Cupriavidus metallidurans CH34: one gene and its partner. The protein of the gene in region 1 binds, or shares a complex with, the protein of each later gene. Links are inferred from orthologs where the notes say so. Each region holds a gene or a part of one and is shown on either strand. Other genes may lie near its edges. The genes, in order: ybiB and obgE.

Region 1 (3,260 bases):
TTAGAGGGGGCAGCCCCGATTCGGTTTCGCAGCGATTTCGGGATGGTGTATTGCAGGATTCGCTACACTGAAGTCGTTTTTCAGACGCATCCCCCAGGAGCCCCACATGTCTGCTATCGAACACTTGCTGAAGCCTCATGTGCGAGACATCGGCGAGTTCACCGTCCGCCGATTGCTGCCCGCCGCTACGACGCAAACGGTCGGGCCATTCATCTTCTTTGATCACATGGGGCCGGTGGAGATGGAGCCCGGCGCGGGCATGGATGTGCGTCCGCATCCTCATATCGGACTGGCGACAGTCACGTATCTGTTCGAAGGCGAGATCATGCATCGCGACAGCCTCGGCAGCGAGCAGGTGATTCGACCCGGTGACGTGAACTGGATGACTGCTGGGCGTGGCATCACGCACTCGGAGCGCTCGCCGGACGGCGCGCGCTCGGCCGGGCCGCATCTGCACGGCATCCAGACCTGGGTGGCCCTGCCGAAGGCGCATGAGAATGATCCGCCTTCGTTCCACCACCATCCGGGTGCTACGCTGCCCAAGCTCGAACTGCCAGGCGTGCGGATGACCGTCATCGCGGGCGATGCCTTCGGCGCCGAGTCGCCGGTCAGGGTCTACAGCCGCACGCTCTATGTGGCAATCGAGATGGATGCCGGCGCAAGCCTTGTGATCCCCGCCGAACACGTCCAGCGTGGCATTTATCCGGTCGACGGCAACCTGGAGGTCGATGGCGAGACGCTGCCGGCCGAACATCTGGTGGTGCTGGTACCTGGCGAGCCCGTGACGATCAAGGCGACGATGCCCTCGCGCGTGATGCTGCTTGGCGGCGATCCCACGGACGGACGGCGTTTCATCTACTGGAACTTCGTGGCAAGCAGCAAGGAAGCGATCGAAGAGGCCGCCCAGCGCTGGCAGGACGACCAGTTTCCGCACGTTCCGGGCGAGACGGAGCGCATTCCGCTGCCGCCGCGCCGGCCCTGATCGCGCTGGCGGGCCATCCTGCATCCTGTAGCGGGAGGTGTTACAGCGGGCTGGCCCAGGTCACCCGCGTGGCCTGCGCCAGGCACTCCTTGATCGCCGCCACCTGGGTGGCAACGGGCGCGGGCACCGGTTCCGCGCCGTCCAGCACCTTGCGAATCCACGCGGCCGTCTCGGCGATGTCCGTGCCCTGCGGCAGTTCGGGCACATCCGCGACCGAACCGCCGACCGGATCGACCATCGTGCGCTGATGGCCGTCGTGCAGCCAGTCGATACGGCTGCTGCGGCGCGCGTCGGCCACGACTTCCCCCTCGGTACCCCGGGCCAGCATCACGTTGGCGGGTTCGTGCGAGAAATACTCGGTCAGCGTTTCCCGATACTCGGGGTGGGTGTAGCTGTAGAGCCGCAATGCCTCGGCAGGGGAGTGTCCGCCCACCGGTTGCAGCATCTTGACGACCGTATGCGCCGAATTGCGCAGGCCGATGATCGCGCGCTTGTCGAGCAGTTGCGACAGCGCGGGCGACAGCACGTCGATCGGCAGCGCGGCCAGCGGATTCGATGCCGCGCCAAGCTGCGTCTCCGCGGACTGCGCTGTGGCGCATAGCGGCACGCCCAGTGCCTCGAACAGCGCCATGCTGGTGACGCGGCCCGGAAACTCGCGAATGCCGTGGACCAGCGTTGGCACGCCATCGCGCGCCAGCAGCATCGCCAGCAGCGGCACCAGGTTCGGTTGCTTGCGTGCGCCGTTGTAGCTCGGAATCACCACCACGGGTTTGTCGGCCGGCGCGGCCAGCGGCGCGCAGTGATCGTGCGCGGCGTCCAGCATGCCGGCCAACTCGTGCGGTGCTTCGCCCTTGATGCGATAGGCCAGCAACACGGCGCCCAGTTCGAGATCGGACACACGACCGGCGAGCATGGCATCGAACAGCGCCTGGGCGTCTTCACGCGGCAGCGCGCGCGCGCCATTGACGCCTCGTCCGATTTCCTTGATGTACTTGGCCGCCGGGAATGGCGCGCGGGATGCAGAGGTCATGATGCTGCGGGGATCGTGGGGTTGGGGTTCATGATAGCGGAGGCTCGCCGCTTATCCCAATGCCGTGAGTCAATCATGATCCCCGCGCCGGGCAAGCGTCAGGCGGCTTCCTCCAGCGCCGGATTGCGCTGCTTGCGATACAGGAAGTCGAGCACGGCAGTGCGGCACGCGTGGAATGTCTTGTCGTCGGCCAGCGTCACGCGGTCACGCGGGCGCGGGATGTCGACGCGCAGGATCTCGCCGATGGTCGCCGCGGGCCCGTTGGTCATCATGACGATGCGATCCGCCAGCAGCACGGCCTCGTCCACATCGTGCGTGACCATGACCACGGTGCTCCTGGTGCGCGCAACGATCTTCAGCAACGCGTCCTGCAGGTGGGCACGTGTCAGCGCGTCGAGCGCGCCGAATGGCTCGTCCATCAGCAATACCTTCGGCTGCATCGCCAGCGCCCGGGCGATGCCCACACGCTGCTTCATGCCCCCGGAGATCTCGTGCGGATACTTGCTTTCCGCGTGGGTCAGGCCCACCAGCGCCAGCGTGTCGTGCGTGCGCGCCTTGAGTTGCGCCGGCGTCTCGCTCTGGCCGAACACACGCTCCACGCCCAGATGGACGTTCTCGAAGCACGTCATCCAGGGCAGCAGCGAGTGGTTCTGGAACACCACGGCCCGCTCCGGGCCGGGGCCGGCGATCTCACGTCCCGCGCAGATCAGCGCGCCGGTCGTCGGCGCGGTCAGCCCGGCGATCAGGTTCAGCAGCGTGGACTTGCCACAGCCCGAATGCCCGATCAGTGTCACGAACTCGCCTTCCGCGATCGACAGGTCGATATCGCGCAGCGCCACGAACGGCCCCTTGCGTGTCTTGAAGGTCTGCCCGACGTTTTCGATGCTGACGAACTTTTCCATGATGGTCGTCCCCGGATCAGGTGTTGCCGTAGCTGAAGCGGCGGGCGAGGGCCAGCAGCAGGTGCTCGAGCACCAGGCCCACCACGCCGATGATGAAGATCGCGATCACGATGTGCTCGACCTTGAGGTTGTTCCACTCGTCCCAGAGCCAGAAGCCGATGCCGGTGCCGCCCGTGAGCATTTCCGCGGCGACGATCACGAGCCACGCCGTGCCGATCGACAGCCGCACGCCGGTCAGCATGTACGGCAGCACGGCAGGAAACAGCACGTGCCGGAAGATCTTCCACTCGGACAGGTCGAGCACGCGTGCCACGTTCAGGTAGTCCTGCGGCACGCGAGTCACACC
Region 2 (3,239 bases), 3.1 Mb from region 1 along the record:
GCTCGAATAGTTGGTGATGCCGCGCGCCACTTCCTTCCCCTCCGGGCTGGCGCACGCAATGACCTCGCCACGGGCGAACTCGCCCTGCACTTCCACTACGCCAATCGGCAGCAGCGACTTGCCACCGCTGGTGAGCTTCTCTACAGCGCCCGCGTCGATGATCACGCGGCCGCGCAACTGCAGGTGATCCGCCATCCACTGCTTGCGCGCCGTCAGACGACCGGTCGGCGCCAGCAGTTGCGTGCCGATGGCCTCGCCGGCAGCCAGCCTGCCCAGCACATCGGCCTCGCGACCCGAGGCGATCGTCGTATGAGCACCAGACTTCGCCGCCCGCTTGGCCGCCAGGATCTTGGTCAGCATGCCGCCTCGGCCAATAGACGAGCCCGCGCCACCGGCCATGGCCTCGAGTTCGGGCGTGCCAGCCAGCGCTTCATGGACGAACTCGGCATTCGGGTCCTTGCGCGGATCAGCGGTGTAGAGCCCACGCTGGTCGGTCAAGATCACCAATGCGTCGCCTTCGATCAAATTCGTCACCAGCGCGCCGAGCGTATCGTTGTCGCCGAACTTGATTTCGTCGGTGACGACCGTGTCGTTCTCGTTGATGATCGGCACCACGCCGAGGGACAGCAGCGTCAGCAGCGTGGAACGGGCATTCAGATAGCGCTCGCGATCGGCCAGGTCAGCGTGCGTCAGCAGCACCTGCGCGGTGCGGATGCCATATCGGCCGAACTGGCTTTCGTAGACCTGCGCCAAGCCCATCTGGCCCACCGCGGCAGCGGCCTGCAGTTCGTGGATTTCCTTCGGCCGGCGCGCCCAGCCCAGTCGCTGCATCCCTTCGGCAATCGCGCCTGAGCTAACCAGCACGACTTCCTTGCCCGTGCCACGCAGCTTGGCGATCTGAGCTGCCCAGCGCGCGATGGCATCGTGGTCGAGCCCCTTGCCGTCGTTGGTAACCAGACTCGAACCTACTTTGACGACAATGCGTTTTGCCTGGGCGATGACCGATTGCATGGCGGGTCCTGTCTCCGTGGTGCCTTGTTGTAGTGCGTTACGCTTTGCTGTCGTCTCGATCGACGTTATGCAGGCGGTCGTCGAGGCGGATATCGGGCTCGGCCAGCGCGGCAGCTTCCTCTGCCTTGAGCGCGGCGAGATGGTCCTTGATCGCGTAGACCAGCTCGCGGCAGCCCTCGCCGGTCAGGGCCGAGATATGGAACACCGGCCCCTTCCACTTGTAGCGCTTGACGAAATCCTTCACGCGCGCGGCACGTTCCTCTTCCGGAACCACGTCGAGCTTGTTCAGCACCAGCCAGCGCGGCTTGTCGTACAGCGTCTCGTCGTATTTCTTCAGTTCGTTGACGATGGCCTTGGCCTCGGCAACGGGATCGACATTCTCGTCGAACGGTGCGATGTCGACGATATGCAGCAGCAGCCCGGTACGTTGCAGGTGGCGCAGGAACTGATGTCCGAGACCGGCGCCTTCGGCGGCGCCTTCGATCAGGCCCGGAATGTCCGCCACGACGAACGACTGCTCATGGTCCACACGGACCACGCCGAGGTTCGGATGGAGCGTCGTGAACGGATAGTCGGCCACCTTCGGACGTGCATTCGACACGTGCGAGATAAACGTCGACTTGCCCGCGTTGGGCATGCCGAGCAGACCGACGTCCGCCAGCACCTTCAGTTCGAGCTTGAGCATGCGGCGCTCGCCCGGCTTGCCGTCGACCTGCTGGCGCGGCGCGCGGTTGGTACTCGACTTGAAGTGGAGGTTGCCCCAGCCGCCCATGCCGCCTTCGGCCAGACAGACCAGCTGGCCGTGCTCGGTCAGGTCGGCAATGACTTCGCCGGTGTCCATGTCGGAGATCAGCGTGCCCACCGGCATCCGCAACGTGACATCTTCACCCGCCGCGCCGTAGCAATCCGAGCCCCGGCCGTTTTCGCCGTTCCGCGCCACGTGCTTCTTGGCGTAGCGAAAGTCGATCAGCGTATTGATGTTGCGGTCGGCCTGTGCGAACACGCTGCCGCCACGGCCGCCGTCACCGCCATCGGGGCCACCGAAGGGCACAAATTTCTCGCGCCGAAACGAAGCGCTTCCGTTGCCGCCATTGCCGGCGATCGCTTCGATACGGGCTTCGTCAATGAACTTCATGTTGGTTTTCCGTGGTGGTTCGGGCTTGTCGCCGCCGGCCCTCGACGGGTCAGCGCCATTTTATCTTGGCAGAAAACAAAAAAGCCCCGCAGTCACTGCGGGGCCTTCGTGCTGCAAAGGCTGTATCAGGCCGCCGGAACGACGCTGACTTGCTGCTTCTTGGCAGCGCCCTTGACGGCGAACTGCACGTGGCCGTCCACCAGCGCGAACAGGGTGTGGTCCTTGCCGATACCCACGTTCTCGCCAGCGTGCACGCGCGTGCCGCGTTGACGAACGATGATGCCGCCGGCGTTGATGGCCTGGCCACCGAACACCTTCACGCCCAGACGCTTCGATTCCGAATCACGGCCGTTCCGCGTAGAACCGCCGCCTTTTTTCTGTGCCATGTCTTTACTCCTGTTGACCTATTGCGATTAAGCCTGTGTCCGAGCTGATGCTCAGGCAACGATGGCTTCGATGCGCAGTTCGGTGTAATTCTGACGATGGCCCTGACGCTTCTGGTAGTGCTTGCGACGGCGCATCTTGAAGATCTTCACCTTGTCGTGACGACCCTGGGCGATAACGGTAGCCTTGACGGAAGCCCCGCTCACCAGCGGCGTACCAAATTTGATTTGGTCGCCAGCGCCCACTGCGAGCACCTGGTCCAGCGTGATTTCTGCGCCAATGTCAGCCGGTATCTGTTCTACTTTCAGTTTTTCGCCAGCAGCAACCTTGTATTGCTTGCCGCCGGTTTTTACGACCGCGTACATTGTCGAACCTCTCGATGTTGAGTTGAAACGTTGAATGCTGCTCCGGGAGCCCCGGAACCGGCGCCGTTTCGTGCGCCGCAGACGGTGCGCGTGACAAACGCGACCGAAAGAACCGGTGATTATAAATCAGCCGCGAGAAAACTGCAAAGAAAACAATGAGATAGCCTGCCAGCGCGTCACCTGAGACGATCGCGGCACTTCCAGCGTCCGGACGATCAGGTCAGGTCGGCCAGCAGGTACCCGGCCAATGCCGCAAAAGCCACCCACCAGGCGGTGCGACGGACGGGACGACGGGATTCGCGTGACTTGTTCATGGCCGGATTATAGAAGCGTGACCACGCAGA

Evidence for each region.
Region 2: the proteins of ybiB (region 1) and obgE are in contact, whole or in part, in a crystal structure (PDB 8BFT), measured with the Escherichia coli proteins. The link is inferred for Cupriavidus metallidurans CH34 from one-to-one orthologs.

Annotation. Positions count from the first base shown.
Region 1 is NC_007973.1:289,106-292,365, forward strand. The notes cover bases 18-2,957. They hold ybiB (DNA-binding protein YbiB), read right to left. Parts: upstream 2,013-2,957; coding sequence 1,023-2,012; downstream 18-1,022. Other genes in these bases: RMET_RS01390 (pirin family protein), read left to right, coding at 107-982; RMET_RS01400 (ABC transporter ATP-binding protein), read right to left, coding at 2,111-2,914; ntrB (nitrate ABC transporter permease), read right to left, coding at 2,931-2,957. Also shown: more of ntrB, read right to left, coding at 2,958-3,260.
Region 2 is NC_007973.1:3,362,427-3,365,665, forward strand. The notes cover bases 98-3,016. They hold obgE (GTPase ObgE), read right to left. Parts: upstream 2,147-3,016; coding sequence 1,049-2,146; downstream 98-1,048. Other genes in these bases: proB (glutamate 5-kinase), read right to left, coding at 98-1,011; rpmA (50S ribosomal protein L27), read right to left, coding at 2,272-2,532; rplU (50S ribosomal protein L21), read right to left, coding at 2,584-2,895. Also shown: more of proB, read right to left, coding at 1-97; RMET_RS33620 (hypothetical protein), read right to left, coding at 3,111-3,239. UniProt on the Escherichia coli protein: An essential GTPase which binds GTP, GDP and possibly (p)ppGpp with moderate affinity, with high nucleotide exchange rates and a fairly low GTP hydrolysis rate.